2 regions of the Aliiglaciecola sp. 2_MG-2023 genome follow, and region 2 is predicted to be linked to the other one. Evidence: predicted binding sites of a transcription regulator. Region 2 holds the regulator's gene; the other holds the start of a gene.
What was found. Region 2 encodes FliA, which starts transcription of late flagellar genes. Its sites were predicted from a motif close to CTAAAGNTNNNNNNNNNNNNGCCGATA; they were not measured.

Region 1 (10,060 bases), on a different contig from region 2:
GAAACCCGCGACAATGGCAATGATGACGGTTCATTAATGGTGAATCTCACATCTGGAGAATCACTGGTTTTGGAAGACGGATCGTTTAATCTGTTTCAGCTAAGTGGTGATCCAGATCCCGATTATCGAAACCTGTATTTAGCCAGCACCGGTAAACCAACCACATTGAGATTACCTGAGCAAAATTTAGGTGGCCAAATGGGCGGATTATTCCGCTATCGAGATGAGGTTTTGGCGGAAGGCCAGCGAGAACTTGGACAAATATCCATTGCATTGACCAGTGCTGTAAATCAACAAAATCGTCTGGGAATGGATTTTGACCAGCAACTTGGTGGTAACATCTTTTCGAACCCTGAATTTCAGGGATTAAATTATTCTGCCAATTCTGATTTGTCGTTAACAATGAACGGTAGAGTGGCTGAAGATGGCGCGAATAAAATCACCGCGGCTGATTATTTAGTTGAAATTACCGGGACTTCACCAGGTACACCCGATACCGTTGATATAAGCGTGACCTTAGTCAACCCCGATGGTTCCTACGTCACCGATGTTGATGGCAACACACTTACGCAGTCTTACTCAGGTTTAGAAGCACAAGCCGATAAATTTACCGAAGTGCTCGGTGGTCTTGAGTTGGAATTTCCCAATGGAAATAGTTACGCTGTGGGAGATCGGTATTTATTTCAGCCAACCAAAAGCACAGCGCAAGCAATAGATGTGGTGATGACCCGACCCGAAGACATCGCGTTAGCTTCGCCATTTCGAGTCGATAGTAATTTGGATAATTTGGGGGATGCTCGATTAACCGCATCTACTGTTACCAATACCTTTGTCGATACTACATTGACCGATGCTAGAGCCTCCACCTTCGATGGTAGTGGCGGATTTGTCGCAGGTAGTCCAGCAAGTATTGTGTTTAATAGTGAATCTGAATTTGAAATTTTTGACGAAGCCAATAATTCATTGTTAGTGGTGTCAGGGGTTACTGACTACAATAATTTAATGCAACAAGCCGCAAGTGATGGCAGTTGGCCATTCTCAGCTTTAGCGGATTTTCCCGGCTATGACTTTAGTTTACAAGGCACACCAGTTGCTGGGGATCAGTTTACAATTAGTTATAACACCGATGGTGTAGATGATAACCGTAATGGCTTAGAGTTGGCTGGTTTGCAAGACCAAGATATCATGCAACAAAACAACAACGGTGGCAGTAATTTGGTTACTTTCCATGAATCTTACGCCAATATTGTAAGTGCTATCGGTGCAAAGACTGCCTCTGCAAATATTTCGTTGCAAGCGGCTGAAGCCATGCAAACTCAATCCAGTGATTGGTTTCAATCGGTATCTGGGGTGAATTTAGATGAGGAAGCAGCAAACTTGATTCGTTTTCAACAAACTTATGCGGCGGCAGCAAGAATTTTAACTACCGCAAACGAATTGTTTGACACCATTTATAGTGCTACAAGGTAAATTGTACTATGGCCAGAATATCCACTAATCAGTTGTATGACAGAAGCATTAATACTATTACGCAGAACCAGGGAACCTTGTCTGATGTGCAGCAGCAATTGTCTTCAGGGAAAAAACTATTACGACCTTCTGATGATCCAGTTGGCGCCGCTCAAGTTGTTCGATTAACCGAAGACCTGGACAAAATCACCCAATTCAAACGAAATAATGATTTGCTGGCCAATTCATTGCAGCAGGAAGAAGTTGTCCTAAGGAATATTAATAGTGCTTTGGATAAAGCAAGGCAATTAATGGTTCAATCAGGCAATGGAGTTTACGACGAATCTGATTTACAAGCGATTGGAATTGAAATTGGTGCGATTCGAGACGAAGTATTTAGTTTGATGAATACCCAAAATTCCAATGGTGAATTTATTTTCGCCGGTTATCAATCTCAAACCGAAGCGTTTACTTATAATCCTTCAGCGGTCGGTGAAAAGTATACGTTTTCTGGGGATGATGGAGTGAAAAAAATCCAAGTCTCCGACGCGCTGAGTATTCAGTCTAATAGCTCTGGAAAATCTGTTTTTGAAAATGTACAAGCTAGGCTTAATTTTAGTGTCACCGGAGACGTTGGTATATCGTCAATTTCCTCTGTTATTACTGAGCAAGCTGCTTTCGATAAATTTCATAAAAATAATTACGATGCTGTGACCCCGGCGAACAACCAGTTTCAAGCGACTATACTAGCGGGCAATCAACTGCAAATTGATAACTTGGGTAGCGGCGATACAATTGCTACAGTTAATTTTATTTCTGGGGAACCCCTAGTGTTTAATGGCATTGAATTTAATGTTGAAGGAAGTGTCGGTAATACCTTTGACTTTGAATTAGATAAGCCAGAAAAGAAAAATATAGCCGAAACATTAAACAACTTTTATCTGGCGCTGAATAATGGCGATTTGACTGATAAAGGACTTAATGAAGCCATAGCCGATGCACTGGTGGGTATTGATAATGGTTCAAAGGCGTTAGCTAATGCAACTTCATCCTTAGGTGGCCGCATGAATGTTGCCGAGTCGGTTTATGAATCGAATTTGGATCTTGAAATCGCCAATAAAACAGCCCGTGCGAACATCGAAGATGTGGATTATGCAGAGGCCGTTTCTGAATTGAGTAAACAAGAAACCGCATTGCAAGCAGCTCAAGCAACTTTTTCGCGCGTAACTGGACTAACGTTATTTGACTATATTTAATTTTAGATCAAAGGTTTAGCTGCGCTAAATAGATGTGACTTTGATTGTCGATATGACTTGAATAATAGCTAACGTATATTTTTTCATTATAGCGCACCATGCCCGCATAACTGCAGTCGCCACCTGAGGGTAGAACAACCTTTAGGATCAACTTATTAGTTTCAATGTTCATTTGCCAAAGCGCAGTTTTAAATTTTCCATTCAACCAAGCCCTACCACAAATCAATATATTTTCCGGACCATGTGAAATGATAACAGGAGCACCAATATATTGTTGCAAATCAAACCACTGCCAACGGTTATAGGGAGGTTTTGAAAAGCCACATTGCGCAGTAAACGAGTCAGCATCTCTGCGAACCACGGCATAAGCATCGCCATTTTTCATAAAACACAAATCACTTTCATTAGGATAACCAAGTCCGTGACTGGCTAGACTAAGCACATTAGGTTTTACACAATCAAAGGTGCGTAATGGATTACCTTTATATAGGTTCAGTTGTTGTTGAGCACGTTTGTAAGCAAATCCATAGGCTTGTTCTCCTTGCCAGCGTATTCGCCAAACCCACCAATTTTTTTCTGCAAACCAATGTTGACTCGACCAACTTAATCCATCTTGGGAAAACCAACACAACGAACGACTATGCCGCCACTTGCCAGTTTCATCATAACAACGAGCGTAGGCAGTCATCAGTAATTTGCCATCGGGCATGACCGTTAACTTAGGATCTCGCAAATCACAATTTGCCATTTTAAGGGTGGTGCTGTTAATTTTTTTACCAAATAGGTCGCAAGTAACGATGCGTATGTCACCATCTTGACTCATGTGATCTGACGCTTCTCTAAAACTAACAAATAGTTTGTCAGCAAACTCACAAAGATCGGTAAAAGCGCTGTGTTTAGATGTTTTCCAAATCGAATTAGTCCAATTAATCATCATTTTTAAAATTTATTTTTATCTAAAAAGCTATTGAATCTCAATTAATTACAATTTGCAAAGCGGAAATTTTTTGCCGTTTTTATAAAAAACGGCAAAATTTAGTTAAAGGGATTTTTTAACCCGTCGATACCCTATCTGAGAGAGCCAGTAACACCGATCTAGTTTTGACTAAGATTGATGTTCTTGAATGTGTTTTTTAACCACCGATTTTTATCGGTTGCCAGCGAAACGCTGGACTGAGAGTGTAGGAGATATCCCATGGGATTATACGTTAACACCAACGTTTCGTCTTTGAATGCGCAACGTCAATTATTTGATTCATCTAACCGTTTAGGCACGTCTTTTGAGCGTTTGTCTTCTGGTTTCCGTATAAACCGTGCAGCGGATGATGCTGCTGGTTTGCAAATTACCGACCGTTTAACCACCCAGGTTCAAGGTCTTAACCAAGCTGTAAGAAATGCCAATGATGCGATTTCTTTAGCACAAACTGCTGAGGGCGCGTTAGGAGAAGTTACAAACTCACTTCAACGTATCCGTACTCTTGCAGTCCAATCACAAAATGGTATTAATACCTCTGCTGACCGTTTAGCACTACAAAAAGAAGTTTCAGCACTTAAAACTGAAATTTCACGTATTGCTCAAACTTCACAGTTTGCCGGTGTCGACATCCTTGATGGGGCATTTTCAGCTGCATTCCTAGTGGGTGCAAACGGTGGTCAAACTATTTCTGTTAATTTGTCTAGAACTAGTGGTTTTGGGGCTTCTGGCCTAGGTATCGCTGCTACGTCAGTTGCGAGTATTGAATCTGCATCTGCAGCGTTAACAGAGATTACTGCTGCAATTTCAACTGTAGGAGCTGTACGTGCCGATTTAGGTGCTCTGCAAAACCGTTTCCAATCAACTATCAGAAACTTAAGTAATATATCTGAAAATGTTGCTGGAGCTCGTTCACGTATTCGTGATACAGATTTTGCTACAGAAACTGCTGAATTGACACGTAATCAGATTATCCAACAGGCAAGTTTAACTGTTTTGTCTCAGGCTAATCAGCGTCCACAATCAGCGCTTCAGCTTCTAGGTTAATAGAATACGATTGGGAAATTAAAGCCAGGGGGTAGTGATTCTGCTTTTAATGGCCCATAACGTAGAGAGTGCGCTCTTTCCCTCCTAACGTGAGAGCGCTTCGCCGACTAATTTAGTCGGCTTTTTTCTCAACCTAACTAATTGATATTAATAGGGATAATAATTTAGCTTAAATTTATGCTAAAGGATTTTTCGATCCTGTTCGATAAAGATTCCAAGAGCGATGTACAAAATAAAAAAATAATAAGTACACGCCTAAATAAGTGACGTAATAAAACTAATAATAGCGCACTTAGAATCACCGCAAAAACCACTAATAATAATAATAGGTTTGGCGGATTGCTTAAATCGTTAGGAGAAAAAAATGTCTTTATACGTCAACACAAATGTGTCGTCGTTGAATGCGAGTCGTCAGCTATTCACGTCGAACAATAATTTAAGTACAGCGTTTGAACGCTTATCTTCAGGTTTGCGCATAAACAATGCGAAAGATGATGCCGCCGGACTGCAAATCTCCAATCGACTTACCACGCAAATTCTGGGCCTTAATATGGCTGTAAGAAATGCAAATGATGGTATTTCGCTTGCGCAAACTGCAGAAGGTGCATTGGCCGAAACTACATCTGCATTGCAACGCATACGTGTATTAGCGGTGCAATCTCAAAATGGTATTAATGGATCGGCAGATCGATTAGCACTACAAAAAGAAGTAGATGCTTTAAAACAAGAAATAAGTCGAATTGCCGCAACTTCGCAATTCGGTGGCGTTAATATTCTTGGTGGTGCCTATTCGTCCGCCTTTTTGGTGGGTGCTAATCCAGGTCAAACTATCAGTGTCAATATCTCTAGAGCAGGTGGATACGGGACTTCCGGCTTATTCGGTTCTCAGAGTATTGAAGCAAATTTAATATCTGTTGCTACTGAGGCCGATGCGTCTCGTGCTATGACGGCTGTATTAGGTGCAATTTCTATTATCGATGCTAAACGCGCTGATTTAGGTGCGATTCAAAATAGATTTCAATCAACTATCAGAAACTTAAGCAACATTTCAGAAAATGTTTCAGCGGCGAGATCTCGTATCCGCGATACAGACTTTGCGGCTGAAACCGCTGAACTAACCCGCTGGCAGATAATTCAACAGGCCAGTATTACAGTGTTGGGACAAGCGAATCAACGTCCTCAAGCTGCATTGCAACTGTTGCAATAATATAAGTAGAGAAAAATCATGAAATATGATGCTGAGCAAGCAAAAGGGGCAGGCTGCAACATTGAAGATTGATTGAACAAAAGAAAACGGTCGGATTGCAAATTGTGGGGGCAGGCTGCAACCGACCGAAGAAGGAACGTTTTACTAGAACAATTAGATAACTCACGCTATGCAAAGGCGCGGGCGAATTCTCACTCCATAATAAAGCCTTAGGCTTTTTTAATGGGCAGTCGACTGGGCAGAAAAGAAGCCAGGAGGTAGTGAGGGGTATTGAGGTATAGGCCATCAATCCCGCCCGTCGACTTGAGCTTTCGCTCATGCTTTTTGTACAGCTTCGTCAAACGTAATTGTTTGGCAAAACTGTCAGCCATGGTAATGACTGACAATATGGATTTAGCATTATGTGTGCCAAATTTACATTTAACTGAGTTGCCTACACTTATTCTATTATAAAACTTTTGATAAACAGTAAGTTAGTTAAAGTTTAGGAGTGTGGATAATGACATTGTTTGTGAATACAAATATTTCATCAATTAATGCCAAGCGGCAATTAATTACCACCAATAATGAGTTAAGTACCGCTTTTGAACGTTTATCGTCTGGCTTTAGAATTAATGGCGCTAAAGATGATGCAGCCGGTCTGCAAATATCTAATCGTCTAACCACACAAATTTTAGGCTTGGATATGGCGGTGAGAAATGCAAATGATGGCATTTCCTTAGCCCAGACTGCAGAAGGAGCGTTAGCAGAAAGCACGGTAGCGCTTCAACGTATAAGAGTTTTAGCCGTACAATCTCAAAATGGGATTAATAATTCAGCGGATCGCTTAGCCCTGCAAAAAGAAGTGTCGGCATTAAAAACTGAAATAAGCCGTATTGCCAGCTACAGTCAGTTCGGCGGAGTAAACTTACTCGATGGATTTTATTCTTCAAAATTTCTAGTCGGGGCCAATGCTGGTCAAACGATTAGTGTCAATATATCCCGAGAGGGTGGATATGGTATTTCGGGTTTATTTGCCGGATTTAATCTTTCGGTTGCAACAGAAGCTCAGGCTTCAGCGGCGTTAACCAGAGTAAGCCAAGCGATTTCCATTATTGATGCTAAGCGGGCTGATTTAGGGGCGATTCAAAATCGCTTTCAATCCACTATTCGTAATTTAAGTAATATATCTGAGAACGTATCAGCGGCAAGATCGCGTATTCAAGATACAGATTTTGCCACAGAAACGGCAAGTCTTACCCGCGCACAAATTTTACAGCAAGCCAATTTAACTGTTTTGTCCCAGGCTAATCAACGGCCTCAGGCTGCATCACAGTTGCTCGGGTAATATAGAGATAATCAAATTTCTGAGGGTAGGAAATGAGAGGCCAACCCAGAGGCACATTGGAAATGTGTCTAGATAGGCCAGGGATGGCGGTGGTGTCGGCACCACCTAAATAAAAAGCCGACTAACAGGACTGAGAGTGTAGAAGTTTGGTTGAGAGGCCAGTATTCATTCTCTAACCCTGCCAGCCGGACAGAAACAGTATTTGCTCGTACTCCTAACGTGAGCAAGTTGGCCAGGTCATTTGATCTGGCCTTTTTTTATTCTTATGCCAAAAAAATGGCTTTTCTATTTTGTCTCACGTTTATACTTGCATAACTTAGCAATCGCTGTGCCAAAACTCGCTCAAGTCTAAAAGTGAAATATTCAAAGTAACAAACACATTTAAATTACAACAAAGTAATATTGCTCAGTTGGCGGTCACCTACGTTAACCAAATCGCATTTAACTTTGCTTCCTTGAGGTGACTCTGACTCAATGCGCAATATTTAGTTCAAACCAATTAAATGGGCGTTGAAAAATAAACATTGGGCTTCCTACATAAAACCAGCCTAAACACCTTTTTATCTCCTGCTATTCACTTATCTTTTTAAAATAAATATTCATTATTTTTCATCTTTATATAAAAGTTGTTATTTTTCAATTATTTACATTTAACGAAAAAATAATAAAAAAACTAAAGATCTTCAAGTAGCGGTCGATAACATTAGTTGAGGGGAATTCTTTTTAAAGAATTTTATGTTGAGAATCGGTAGAGGTGCTGATTCTTAAACAAAGAGAGGAGGCTTACAAGATTTATTTCTTGGAAGTCAAAATTGAGGCGAATTACCTTATCAGTTAATAGGTAGTTCTCAGGAGGTAAATATGGGTTTATATGTAAACACCAATGTGTCGTCTTTGAATGCGCAGCGCCAGTTGTTTGATTCAGGACAGGCACTTAGCACATCATTTGAAAGATTGTCGTCAGGCTTTCGTATCAACCGAGCAGCAGATGATGCGGCCGGTTTACAAATCTCAGATCGTCTTACTACTCAGGTACAAGGTCTAAACCAAGCGGTACGTAATGCAAACGATGCTATTTCACTAGCACAAACAGCTGAAGGTGCATTAGGTGAGGTTACATCATCATTGCAACGTATTCGTACTCTGGCGGTACAATCTCAAAACGGGATTAATACATCTGCTGACCGTTTAGCACTGCAAAAAGAAGTTTCTGCATTGAAAACGGAAATCTCACGTATCTCAACCGATTCACAATTCGCCGGTGTTGATATTTTGAAGGGATCTTTCTCGGCAGCTTTCTTAGTTGGAGCAAATGGCGGACAAACTATATCCGTGAACTTATCTCGCTCTGGCGGTTACGGTTCTTCTGGTTTGAATATAGGTTCTCTTTCAGTTGCCACTATCGCAGGTGCATCTGGTGCACTAACTTCGATTGATAATGCAATATCAACAGTGGGTGCTGTGCGAGCCGATTTAGGTGCGTTGCAAAACCGTTTCCAATCAACCATTCGTAACCTTAGCAATATTTCAGAAAACATTGCCGGTGCACGTTCACGTATTCGTGATACAGACTTTGCAACGGAAACAGCTGAACTAACCCGTAATCAAATTGTTCAACAGGCCTCTTTGTCTGTGCTTAGCCAAGCAAATCAGCGACCTCAGTCGGCGTTGTCTTTGCTAGGATAATTTGATTAGCTTTTTTAAGGTTAGTCTAACAATGATAATGCCACTATACTCTATACAGTTAGTGGCAAATTGCTTTTAAGTGGAGGTGGAAGATGGATGTCAATTTTTCACAGTATGGCCAGAATTTTGCACAGCAAGAGGTATCAACACCTGTTTCTGTAAACGTATCTGAACAAAATCAACTCAGAAACGAACAGAAAGCGGTCGCCGAGTCTGCGCAAAATGGTCAAGAAAAAGAAAGGCAGGCCGATAACAACGCATCAAACAATGAAAGTTCTTTGAACATTGAAAGTGCGGTTAGTGAAATAAGTGATTTTCTACAGGCAACTAATCGTCAACTGTCGTTTTCTGTTGATGAAAAGAGTGAACGACAAGTGGTTAAAGTAACCGACTCAGAGTCTGGGGAAGTGATTAGACAAATCCCCTCTGAAGAAGTACTTGCTTTGTCTGAGAGAATCAAAGATCTCCAGTCTGACGTTGGCAGCGCAGTAGGGGTATTATTAAACAAACAAGCTTAGTTTTTAAAAGAGGTTCGTTATGACTATTCAATCGTTAGGTGTAGGTTCTGGGCTGGCGTTAGATGATTTAGTCACTCAGCTAATTGCGGCTGAGCGAGCACCAAAACAGACTCGTTTAGACGACAAAGAAGAGGCCTTAGACGCGGAAATTTCTGGTATTGGCCAGCTAAAATCCAAAATGAGTGACTTTTTAGACACCGTAGATGAATTGCGCAGCGATAATAATTTGCAAGGGCGTGAGCCTAAGATTACCAACCCAGATGATAGCATCGAGCCTTTTACTGCTGAAGCTGCCAATAGTGCTGTTAAAGGCGAATATCAAGTAGCTATTACTCAATTAGCTAGTGGTAGCCGGTTAGAAACTGCGGATGCAAGTGATGGCGGCTTTGCAAGCAAAAGCGACTCTGTTTTATCCTCAGGTAGCGGTAGTCTTACATTTAAAGTTGATAGCAGCGGCGATAGTTTCGATATTAATGTTACTGCGGGTCAAACCCTCCAACAACTTGCCAATGCAATCAATAGCTCAGATGATAATTTCGGTATTAACGCCAGTATTATTGATACTGGTACTGCATCTGGTGGCGCTAAGCTGGTTTT
Region 2 (10,060 bases):
CGTTGCTGGTTTGTTCATTATGCTTATCAACATTGTTGGTGGTTTATTCATTGGTATTATTCAACATGACTTAGCCTTTGGCGAAGCCATTGAAATATATACTATTTTAACCATTGGTGATGGTTTAGTTGCGCAAATACCTTCGTTATTACTTTCCGTGGCTACGGCGATTATTGTTACCCGCGAAAATGACTCTCAAGAAATGGGTCAGGAAATGAGACGCCAACTAGGTAACCAAAAAGCGCTTTATGTTACCTCCGCGATTTTATTCGTGATGGGTATAGTGCCAGGTATGCCACACATAGCATTTCTTGGTTTTAGTGCATTTGTAGCGGCAGTTGCTTACTACAATTTCTGGAACGCCAAGAAGCAGGCTGCTGAACCGCAAGTATTGGAAAATACGCCGGAACAAAGCCAGCAGCAAGAGATTAAAGAGCTTGGTTGGGATGATGTGCAGCATGTCGACACCATAGGTTTAGAAGTGGGTTATCGCTTAATTCCTTTAGTTGATAAAACTCAAGGTGGTGAGCTTCTCACCCGGATTAAAGGCGTTCGTAAAAAATTGTCTCAAGAGTTGGGATTTTTAATTCCACCTGTGCATATCCGTGACAACTTAGATTTAAACCCCAATAGCTATACCATTTCTATGCTAGGAGTTACGGTTGGGGATGCCGAGATTAGTCATGACGATGAATTAGCGATTAATCCAGGGCAGGTTTTCGGAAAACTAGAGGGCAAGGCAACACGAGACCCAGCCTTTGGTTTAGAAGCCGTTTGGATCCGCCCTCAACAACGTGAACACGCACAAACTTTAGGGTACACAGTAGTAGATGCGGCAACAGTGGTTGCTACACACCTTAGCCAGTTACTAACTAATAATGCGTATCAGCTACTTGGACATGAAGAGGTTCAACAACTCCTCGATATGTTAGCTAAAAACAGTCCTAAGTTGGTTGAAGGTTTGGTACCGGAAGTCTTGCCGTTAAGTACAGTGGTAAAAGTATTGCAAACCTTGCTATATGAAGGCGTTCCTATTCGAGATATGCGCAGTATTGTGCAAACGTTATGTGAATATGGTCCTAAAACTCAAGATCCTGATGTGTTGGTATCTGCCGTTAGAATATCGTTAAAACGTTTAATCGTGCAGGAGATTAATAACAACGAACAAGAGTTGCCGGTTATTACCCTAGCACCTGACTTGGAACAAATGCTCCATCAATCTTTACAAGCTGGTGGAGAAGACGGCGCTGGTATTGAACCTGGCTTAGCTGAAAAATTACAAAACTCGTTGTCTGAAGCTTCGCAACAAAGAGAATTAGAAGGTGAGCCAGCCGTATTATTAACATCAGGCATGCTCAGACCTGTGTTATCAAAATTCTTCAAACATTCAGTGATGGGCTTGCACGTTTTATCTTATCAAGAAATTCCAAGTGACAAACAAATTCGAATTGTAAGTGCTGTGGGTCAATAAAATGGCGCAGACTAATTTATATAAACTAGACCAGATGCTTCTTTGGGGGGCAATGTGAAAATTAGACGTTTTATCGGAAAAGACATGCGCGATGCGCTTAACCAAGTAAAAAAAGAACTTGGCGGTGATGCGGTCATTATGTCCAACAAGAAGACTTCGGAAGGAATCGAAATTGTTGCTGCGTACGATCAAGCAAAACCTGAAGCTGTTACGGAACCTAATCAACGAATTAAGCATTCTGGTATTAATAAACAGCCAACTGCAACTGCAACTGCGCATCCTGGGCGACAAGCTACTACAGCAAACTTTAATCAACCACAAAGCCTGCGAGCAGCACAACAAAAAGTGCCGAGTCTGAGTGAAATTATTGGCGACTCGGGGCCAGATAGCCTGCGTGAGTTACTCGAAAAACAAGCCGCAGCAGCCGTGCCAACGTCACAAAATGAAGCTAATAGTCATGAGGTAAAAACGGCACAGGCTGAAGACGTTTCGAATTCTGCCATTAGTGAAATAAAAAATGAGTTAAATTCGCTGCGCAATGTACTTCAATTTCAAGTTTCTGGTTTGCTAAAACAACAACGTCAAAGTGCTCATCCTATGCACGGGTATTTAACCTCAAGACTGATTGAAATGGGCATTAGTAGTCACATTGCCGATGACATAGTCTCTTATACTCCTACTCCCGAAAACGCAGATGAAAGGCAGGCTTGGTTATTTTTACTTAAACTATTGTCTAATCGTATCCAAACCACTGGCAATGCTATTCTGGCCGACAAAGGTGTTGTTGCATTAGTTGGTCCCACAGGGACAGGAAAAACCACAACCATAGCCAAATTGGCGGCCAGAGCAGCGCAAAAGTATGGCGCTGACCAAATCGCGATGGTAACAATTGATTCCTATCGTATAGCGGCGTTTGAACAATTGGCGACTTATGGAAAAATTATTGGCTGTAACGTAAAAAAAGCGCAAAATGCGGAAGAATTGTCAGATATACTCTTCCAACTGCGTAACAAGCGATTGGTTTTAATAGATACTGCAGGTTTTGGTCAAAGAGATTCTCGACTAATCAAGCAGTTAGATACCTTAAATCAGCATTCATGTGCTAATATCAAGAAGTATGTTGTGATTCAAGCCAATGCACAATACAAAGTGCTGCAGCATACTTTGAGTGCATTTAGCAATATTGATTTGCAGGGATGTATTTTAACCAAGCTCGATGAGAGTTATAGTCTCGGAGAAGCGTTAAGTGTGGCAATTGAACATAAGTTAGCCGTTAGTTATTTGACGGATGGACAACGAGTCCCTGAAGATATTAAAGTTGCAGACGCAAAGTTTTTAATCTCTGCAGCGGCTAAGCTTTATAAAAAATATGGTTTGATTCATACTGCTAAGCCAGAACTAAACAAATCGGCATTAGCAATATGATTGACGACCAAGCGAGTAGCTTAAGACGAATGAATCAATCTCGATTAATCAAAGTGATTGCGGTAACCGGTGGTAAAGGTGGGGTCGGTAAAACGAACATTACCTTAAACACGGCTATCTCGATGGCTAAAATGGGCAAGCGCGTCATGGTGTTAGATGCCGACTTAGGGTTGGCAAACGTCGACGTCATGTTAGGCTTGCGAGTAGAAAAAAACTTATCCCATGTTTTATCTGGTGAATGTACGCTGGATGAAGTTTTAGTTGTGGGCCCTCATGGGGTATTGATTGCACCGGCAACCTCCGGAACACAATCAATGACCGAACTCAGCCCCACTGAACATGCAGGACTAATTCGCGCGTTTAGTGAGTTGCGTACCAATATAGATGTGCTTATTGTAGACACGGCCGCGGGCATATCAGATATGGTGCTCAGTTTTTCCAGAGCATCACAAGATATAATGATGGTTGTTTGTGATGAACCCACCTCTTTAACTGATGCATACGCGTTGATCAAACTACTGAACAGAGAACACGGCGTGTTTCGCTTTAAGATCGTTGCCAACATGGTACGTAACATGCGCGAAGGACAAGAGTTATTTGCAAAGTTATCTAAAGTGACTAACCGTTTCTTAGATGTTGCTTTAGAACTAGTAGCAACGGTTCCTTACGATGAGAATATTCGTAAGTCAGTTCGAAAACAAAAAGCAATTGTAGATGCATTTCCAGGATCGCCAGCTTCTATCGCTATTAAAGGCCTTGCAGAAAAAGCAATGCATTGGCCAATTCCCAACCAACCTGGTGGACACTTAGAGTTTTTCTTAGAACAACTTGTCGCCGAAAAAGTGGTAGGTGGACAAAGGTGATTAGAAAGGCAGCAGCTTATCAACAACAAGCCGATTTGGCTCAACTTGTAGAAAGACATGCTTCCTTGGTTAAGCGAATTGCCCATCATTTATTAGCCAGATTACCTGCCAGTGTATTAGTGGATGATCTAATTCAATCTGGAATGATTGGATTGCTCGAGGCCGCAAAAAACTTCGATGGCTCAAAAGGCGCAAGTTTCGAAACTTTTGCAGGTATCCGTATCCGCGGAGCCATGCTTGATGAAATCCGCAAAGGCGACTGGACACCCAGATCTGTGCATAAAAATGGCAGAGCAATTACCCAAGCAATTAATCAAGTAGAACGTGAAACGGGCAGAGATGCTAGAGATATAGATATCGCGGAAAAGTTAGAAGTAAGCCTACCCGAATACCATCAGATGTTGAATGAAGTCAACGCTGGAAAAATTATCGGTATTGAAGATTTAGGTATTACCGAAGATGTGATTACCACTGAGCAAAATAAAGGTAGTGACACGCCTTTTCAGGATTTACTACAAGGTTCATTTCAAAAAGCATTAGCACATGCTATTACTACTTTGCCGGAACGAGAAGCAATCGTACTGTCATTGTATTATGATGAGGAGTTGAATCTCAGAGAAATTGGCGAGGTACTCGAAGTTAGCGAGTCCAGAGTCAGCCAAATTCACAGCCAAGCAATGTTAAAATTGAAAAGCAAAATGCAATCTTGGCGAGTTAACGAAGAATAATAAAACACCATTTGATTTAATCCTCATTGGAGGCAGTTTTGGATAAAAATATGAAAATCCTCGTTGTTGATGACTTTTCAACGATGAGACGCATCATCAAAAATTTACTTAAAGACTTAGGTTACACAAGCGTTCAAGAAGCCGATGATGGCAGCACTGCGTTACCTATGTTGCAACAAGGTGATTTTGATTTTGTAGTAACAGACTGGAATATGCCAGGCATGCAAGGAATTGACTTGCTTAGAGCCATTCGTGCAGATGATAGTTTAAAGCATTTACCAGTTTTAATGGTAACGGCTGAAGCGAAAAAAGAACAAATTGTGGCGGCAGCTCAGGCTGGAGTGAACGGTTATGTTGTTAAGCCTTTTACGGCGGCTACGCTTAAAGAGAAGCTAGACAAGATTTTTGAGAGACTGGGTTAAGATTTAACCTGTGTTGAAAATTAGGAGTGTCTAAATGACCGGCTCTAATAAAGCTCCAATGTCTCTTGATGACGCTAAAAAATTAGTTGAATTGCTGGAAAGCGGAGATAACCAAGCTGCTAGCGAATTGCTCGAAGAAGCCTCTTTAACCAATTCTGTTGAATTATTTGCAGAGGTGGGCAAATTAACCCGCCAGCTCCATGACTCTCTGAATAGTTTTCAACTTGATGATCGCATTTCGAATTTAGCCAATGAAGAAATACCTGATGCGCAAAGTCGCCTGAACTATGTTATAGAAACGACCGAAAAAGCGGCTAACACAACGATGGATGCCGTGGAAGCAAGTATGCCTATTGCTGAAAAGCTGCATACAGGTATTAATAATTTGCTCCCCGAGTGGAAAAAGTTGATGACTAGGCAGTTACAACTTGGCGAATTTAAATCTCTTTGCTCGGACTTAGATGGATTATTAGAACAGTCATCTAAAGACACCGAACAATTAACTGCATTCTTAACAGATATATTGATGGCACAGGGGTATCAAGATATCACTGGCCAAGTTATTCGCAGAGTTATCGAATTGGTGAAAGAAGTTGAAGACAGTTTAGTGCATATGTTGACTGTTTTTGGTGCTTCTGAAACAAGTTCGTTAATTTCAAAAGCAGATGAAAATGCTCATAAATCTAAAGCTGAGTCCGATACAGTGAAAGCTGAAGGTCCAATCATTGATGCTGAAATACGCGATGATGTGGTGTCCAATCAGGACGATGTAGATGATTTATTATCTAGCTTAGGGTTTTAAGAGGAACTTATTCATGTCTTTTGAAGTTGACGAGGATATTCTACAAGACTTTCTAGTTGAGGCAGGTGAATTATTAGAGCAACTGCAAGAGCAGCTTGTTGATCTTGAAAACAATCCAGAAGATTCTGATTTGCTGAATGCGATATTCCGCGGTTACCACACAGTTAAAGGTGGCGCTGGATTCTTATCACTTACAGAATTAGTCGATATTTGCCATGGTGCTGAGAATGTCTTCGATACCATGCGTAATGGACAACGCACTCTGACGCCAGAGTTAATGGATGTTATTTTACAAGCCACAGATGTGGTTGTGCAGATGTTCGAAGATGTCAAAAAACGCGTGCCACTTGAAGCTGCCGCCCCTGAACTCTTAGAAACGTTACATCGATTGAGTAAACCAGAATCAAAAGATGAGTCAAGTGTAGAACCCCCAGCGGCCTTTGAAGCGCCTCAAGAGATAGTCGAGACCGACTCTAGTGCAGAGTCGAACGACGACATGGAAGACATCACTGAAGACGAATTTGAAGCTCTATTGGATGAACTGCATGGTACAGCTAAGTCAATACCTGCAGAAGTTACTCCCCCCGCCGACTTAATCACTGGTGCCAGTGATGAAGATATTACTGACGATGAATTTGAAGCCTTACTTGATCAACTTCACGGTGAAGGTGGCTTCTCAAACGATAAATTTGAAGCAGTCCAGCCAGCTCCAGAGCCGACGCCAGAACCAGTGAGTGCCGCACCAGAAGAGACCTCTGATTCTGAAGATATTACAGATGATGAGTTTGAAGCATTGTTAGATCAATTGCATGGTGAAGGGAAAGGACCTGCTGTAAAAGCGCAAGCTTCAGCGCCAACACCTACACCAGCGCCGACGCCGACGCCAACAGCAGCGCCTTCACCTACACCAGCGCCAAAACCGTCATCAATACAGCCACCACCTCCAGCAGCCAAAGCAGAAGTGGCTGTAAAACCAGCAAATTCGCCAGCAGCTGCCAAGGCTGTCGTCAAAAAAGATGACAAAAAACCAGTTGCCAGTGCCCAGGGTGAAACAACAGTAAGAGTCGATACCAAGCGCCTAGATCAGATCATGAATATGGTTGGTGAACTGGTATTGGTTAGGAACAGACTGTTAAGTTTAGGTGTCAATATCAATGATGAAAGCATGACCAAAGCGATTGCGAATCTTGATGTTGTGACAGGTGACTTGCAAGGCGCGGTGATGAAAACGCGCATGCAACCTATTAAGAAAGTCTTTGGTCGCTTTCCCAGAGTAGTGCGAGATCTGGCACGTAGTCTCAAAAAAGAAATTTCTTTGGTCCTTGAGGGAGAAGAAACAGATTTAGATAAGAATTTAGTCGAAGCTTTGGCAGATCCCTTGGTTCATTTGGTTCGAAACTCAGTCGATCATGGAATCGAAATGCCAGATGAACGCTTGGCTGCAGGTAAACCGTCACTAGGCACTGTAAAGCTCGCTGCGTCTCAGGAAGGGGATCATATACTGCTTACCATTGAAGATGATGGTAAAGGCATGGATCCCGATAAGTTAAAAGATATTGCCATAAGTCGAGGTGTGTTAGACGCTGACGCGGCGGCTCGAATGTCGGATGAAGAAGCGTTCAATCTCATTTTTGCTCCAGGATTTTCCACTAAAACAGAGATATCTGATATTTCTGGACGTGGTGTTGGCATGGATGTGGTGAAAACCAAGATTAACCAGCTTAATGGCACGGTTAATATCAATTCCGAATTGGGTAAAGGCACACGCTTAGAAATCAAAGTACCACTGACGTTAGCTATCCTGCCGACATTAATGATTATTGTTGGAGAGCAAACGTTTGCACTACCTTTAGGTGCGGTAAACGAAATTATTAATATGGACTTGAGCAAAACCAATACGGTTGATAGTCAATTGACTATGATTGTTCGTTCTAAAGCCATTCCGCTTTTTTATCTTCGAGACTGGTTGCGAAAAGAACCTGGAACGGTGGATAAAAATCAAGGACATGTGGTCGTCGTGCAAATAGGCACCCAGCAAGTCGGCTTTGTTGTTGATGGCTTAATAGGGCAAGAAGAAGTGGTTATTAAGCCCCTAGATGCGCTTCTACAAGGTACTCCTGGCATGGCTGGCGCTACAATTACAAGTGATGGCGGGATTGCCTTAATTCTTGATATTCCAAGCTTATTAAAGCGATACGCTAAAAAGAAATAATAACCAAATTCATAAGAGGACGCTTTTTCGCGATGGCATACAGGGTATTAGTAGTTGACGACTCAAGTTTTTTTTGCCGACGCGTAAAAGATATCCTAAATCAAGATCGTCTGTTGGAAGTCATTGGTATTGCTCGAAACGGTGAAGAAGCCATTAAAATGGTGACTGAGCTAAAACCCGACGTTGTCACTATGGACGTTGAAATGCCAGTAATGGATGGCATTACCGCGGTCAAGCGTATCATGCAAATTCAGCCTTTACCGATTCTAATGTTTTCGTCGTTGACATCTGATGGCGCGAAAGCAACCTTAGACGCGTTAGATGCTGGAGCCTTGGACTTTTTACCTAAAAAGTTTGAAGACATTGCCAGAAATAGCAAAGAGTCTGTTGAATTGCTGCAAAATAGGGTACGGACTCTTGCTGCAAAGCGTGGACTAGTGGCAAGACGTTATTCAACAGCCTCGAAAACAGCGTTTAATTCTCCCGGAACCACGGCGAAAACCCAAATATTTATGCGAAGTTCAAGTGTTGCCGTTGCACCGGCAGCATCGCAAACTGATGTTAAAGAGTCATTTTCAACTATTCGCCGTTCATCAGGTAAACGTTACGAACTATTAGCAATTGGTACTTCTACTGGGGGACCAGTGGCTTTACAGAAGATACTTACTGAACTGCCTGAAACATTTCCACATCCGATTATTCTTGTACAACATATGCCCGGTAGTTTCACTAAAGCCTTTGCTGATAGATTAAATCACAATTGTAAAATTACCGTCAAAGAAGCGACTCATGGAGAACGTTTAGTCAAAGGTTGTGCGTATTTAGCTCCCGGCGGGAAGCAAATGTTAATTGAAGGTTCAAGTCGCAATGCCACCGTTAATATCGTAGAAACTCACGACCAGGCTCATCATCTGTTTAAACCTAGCGTTGATTTAACGTTTCAGTCGATAAGTCAGGTTTACGCTGGCAATGTGTTGGGCATAATATTAACGGGAATGGGCTCTGATGGAAAAGAAGGCTGCGCAGCATTAAAACAAAAAGGCGCTAAAATTTGGGCGCAAGACGAGCAAACTTGCGTGGTTTATGGCATGCCACAAGCCGTGACGAAAGCCAATATCTCAGAACGAAATATACCAATATTTGATATTGCCAAGAGTATAGTGTTGGAAATGCAAATAAAATGAACACTATTGGATATCGAGTAGAAAGAGATCGCTTGTGATAGTTTGGGCTGTTGCTAACCAAAAAGGTGGAGTTGGAAAAACCACCACGACTGTCACTTTAGGTGGAATTTTGGCACAACAAGGGAAACGTGTTCTATTGGTTGACACGGATCCGCAAGCATCTTTGAGCTATTATTTTGGTGTGGATGCTGAGGAGTTATCGCATAGTGTCCATGATGTTTTTATTGCTGGTGACGGGTTAGACAAAGATAAAGTGTTGGATAGTTTGTGTTCGACCAAACTCGATTCGCTATTTATTTTGCCTTCTTCAATGGCGCTAGCAACGTTAGATCGAACCATGGGTACTAGGCCTGGCATGGGTCTGATATTAAAAAAAGCATTTGCAAAAATTGAAGATGAATTTGATTATGTTTTAATTGATTGTCCTCCTGTATTAGGTGTATTGATGGTGAATGCTGTAGCCGCATGTGACAAATTAATAGTGCCAGTGCAAACCGAGTTTCTTGCGCTTAAAGGGTTGCAGCGAATGATGCATACATTAAAAATTATGTCGAGGTCGCAAAAACGCGATTTTGATTATATTATTGTACCTACAATGTATGATAAGCGTGTTAACGCGGCGTCAGATGCATATAAAGATCTGTGCGATAATAACAAAGGCAGAGTTTGGTCTGGCATCATTCCTGTTGATACGCGCTTTCGAGACGCGAGTCAGGCACAATCTCCTCCGTCGTTATTTAGTCCTAAAACCCGAGGCGTTTTTGCGTATAAAAATTTATTGTCGCAACTTCAAACTAAAGTCGATTACATCACATGAGTAAAGGTACCTTTGCAAAAGAAGACGTTGTAGAAGATTATCTAACATCATTACTGACTGAAGAGGTAGAAGAGGATAGGGAGCAACTCGAAAGTGTTGCTAAGCTCTTGGCCACAGCAGATGTTGCGGCCGTTCA

Region 1: a site for FliA is predicted at 7,933-7,959, ahead of Q4567_RS01290 (flagellin). Genes of this name have one in related genera too.

Annotation. Positions count from the first base shown of each region.
Region 1 is NZ_JAUORY010000001.1:311,546-321,605, forward strand. It holds gene flgK (flagellar hook-associated protein FlgK) at 1-1,470, shown strand, start outside; gene flgL (flagellar hook-associated protein FlgL) at 1,479-2,705, shown strand; gene Q4567_RS01270 (hypothetical protein) at 2,713-3,642, opposite strand; gene Q4567_RS01275 (flagellin) at 3,901-4,725, shown strand; gene Q4567_RS01280 (flagellin) at 5,090-5,932, shown strand; gene Q4567_RS01285 (flagellin) at 6,432-7,259, shown strand; gene Q4567_RS01290 (flagellin) at 8,121-8,945, shown strand; gene Q4567_RS01295 (flagellar protein FlaG) at 9,038-9,463, shown strand; gene fliD (flagellar filament capping protein FliD) at 9,483-10,060, shown strand, end outside.
Region 2 is NZ_JAUORY010000003.1:73,939-83,998, reverse strand. It holds gene flhA (flagellar biosynthesis protein FlhA) at 1-1,471, shown strand, start outside; gene flhF (flagellar biosynthesis protein FlhF) at 1,526-2,896, shown strand; gene Q4567_RS04205 (MinD/ParA family protein) at 2,893-3,759, shown strand; gene Q4567_RS04200 (RNA polymerase sigma factor FliA) at 3,756-4,487, shown strand; gene cheY (chemotaxis response regulator CheY) at 4,526-4,909, shown strand; gene Q4567_RS04190 (protein phosphatase CheZ) at 4,944-5,711, shown strand; gene Q4567_RS04185 (chemotaxis protein CheA) at 5,725-7,923, shown strand; gene Q4567_RS04180 (chemotaxis response regulator protein-glutamate methylesterase) at 7,956-9,107, shown strand; gene Q4567_RS04175 (ParA family protein) at 9,142-9,924, shown strand; gene Q4567_RS04170 (chemotaxis protein CheW) at 9,921-10,060, shown strand, end outside.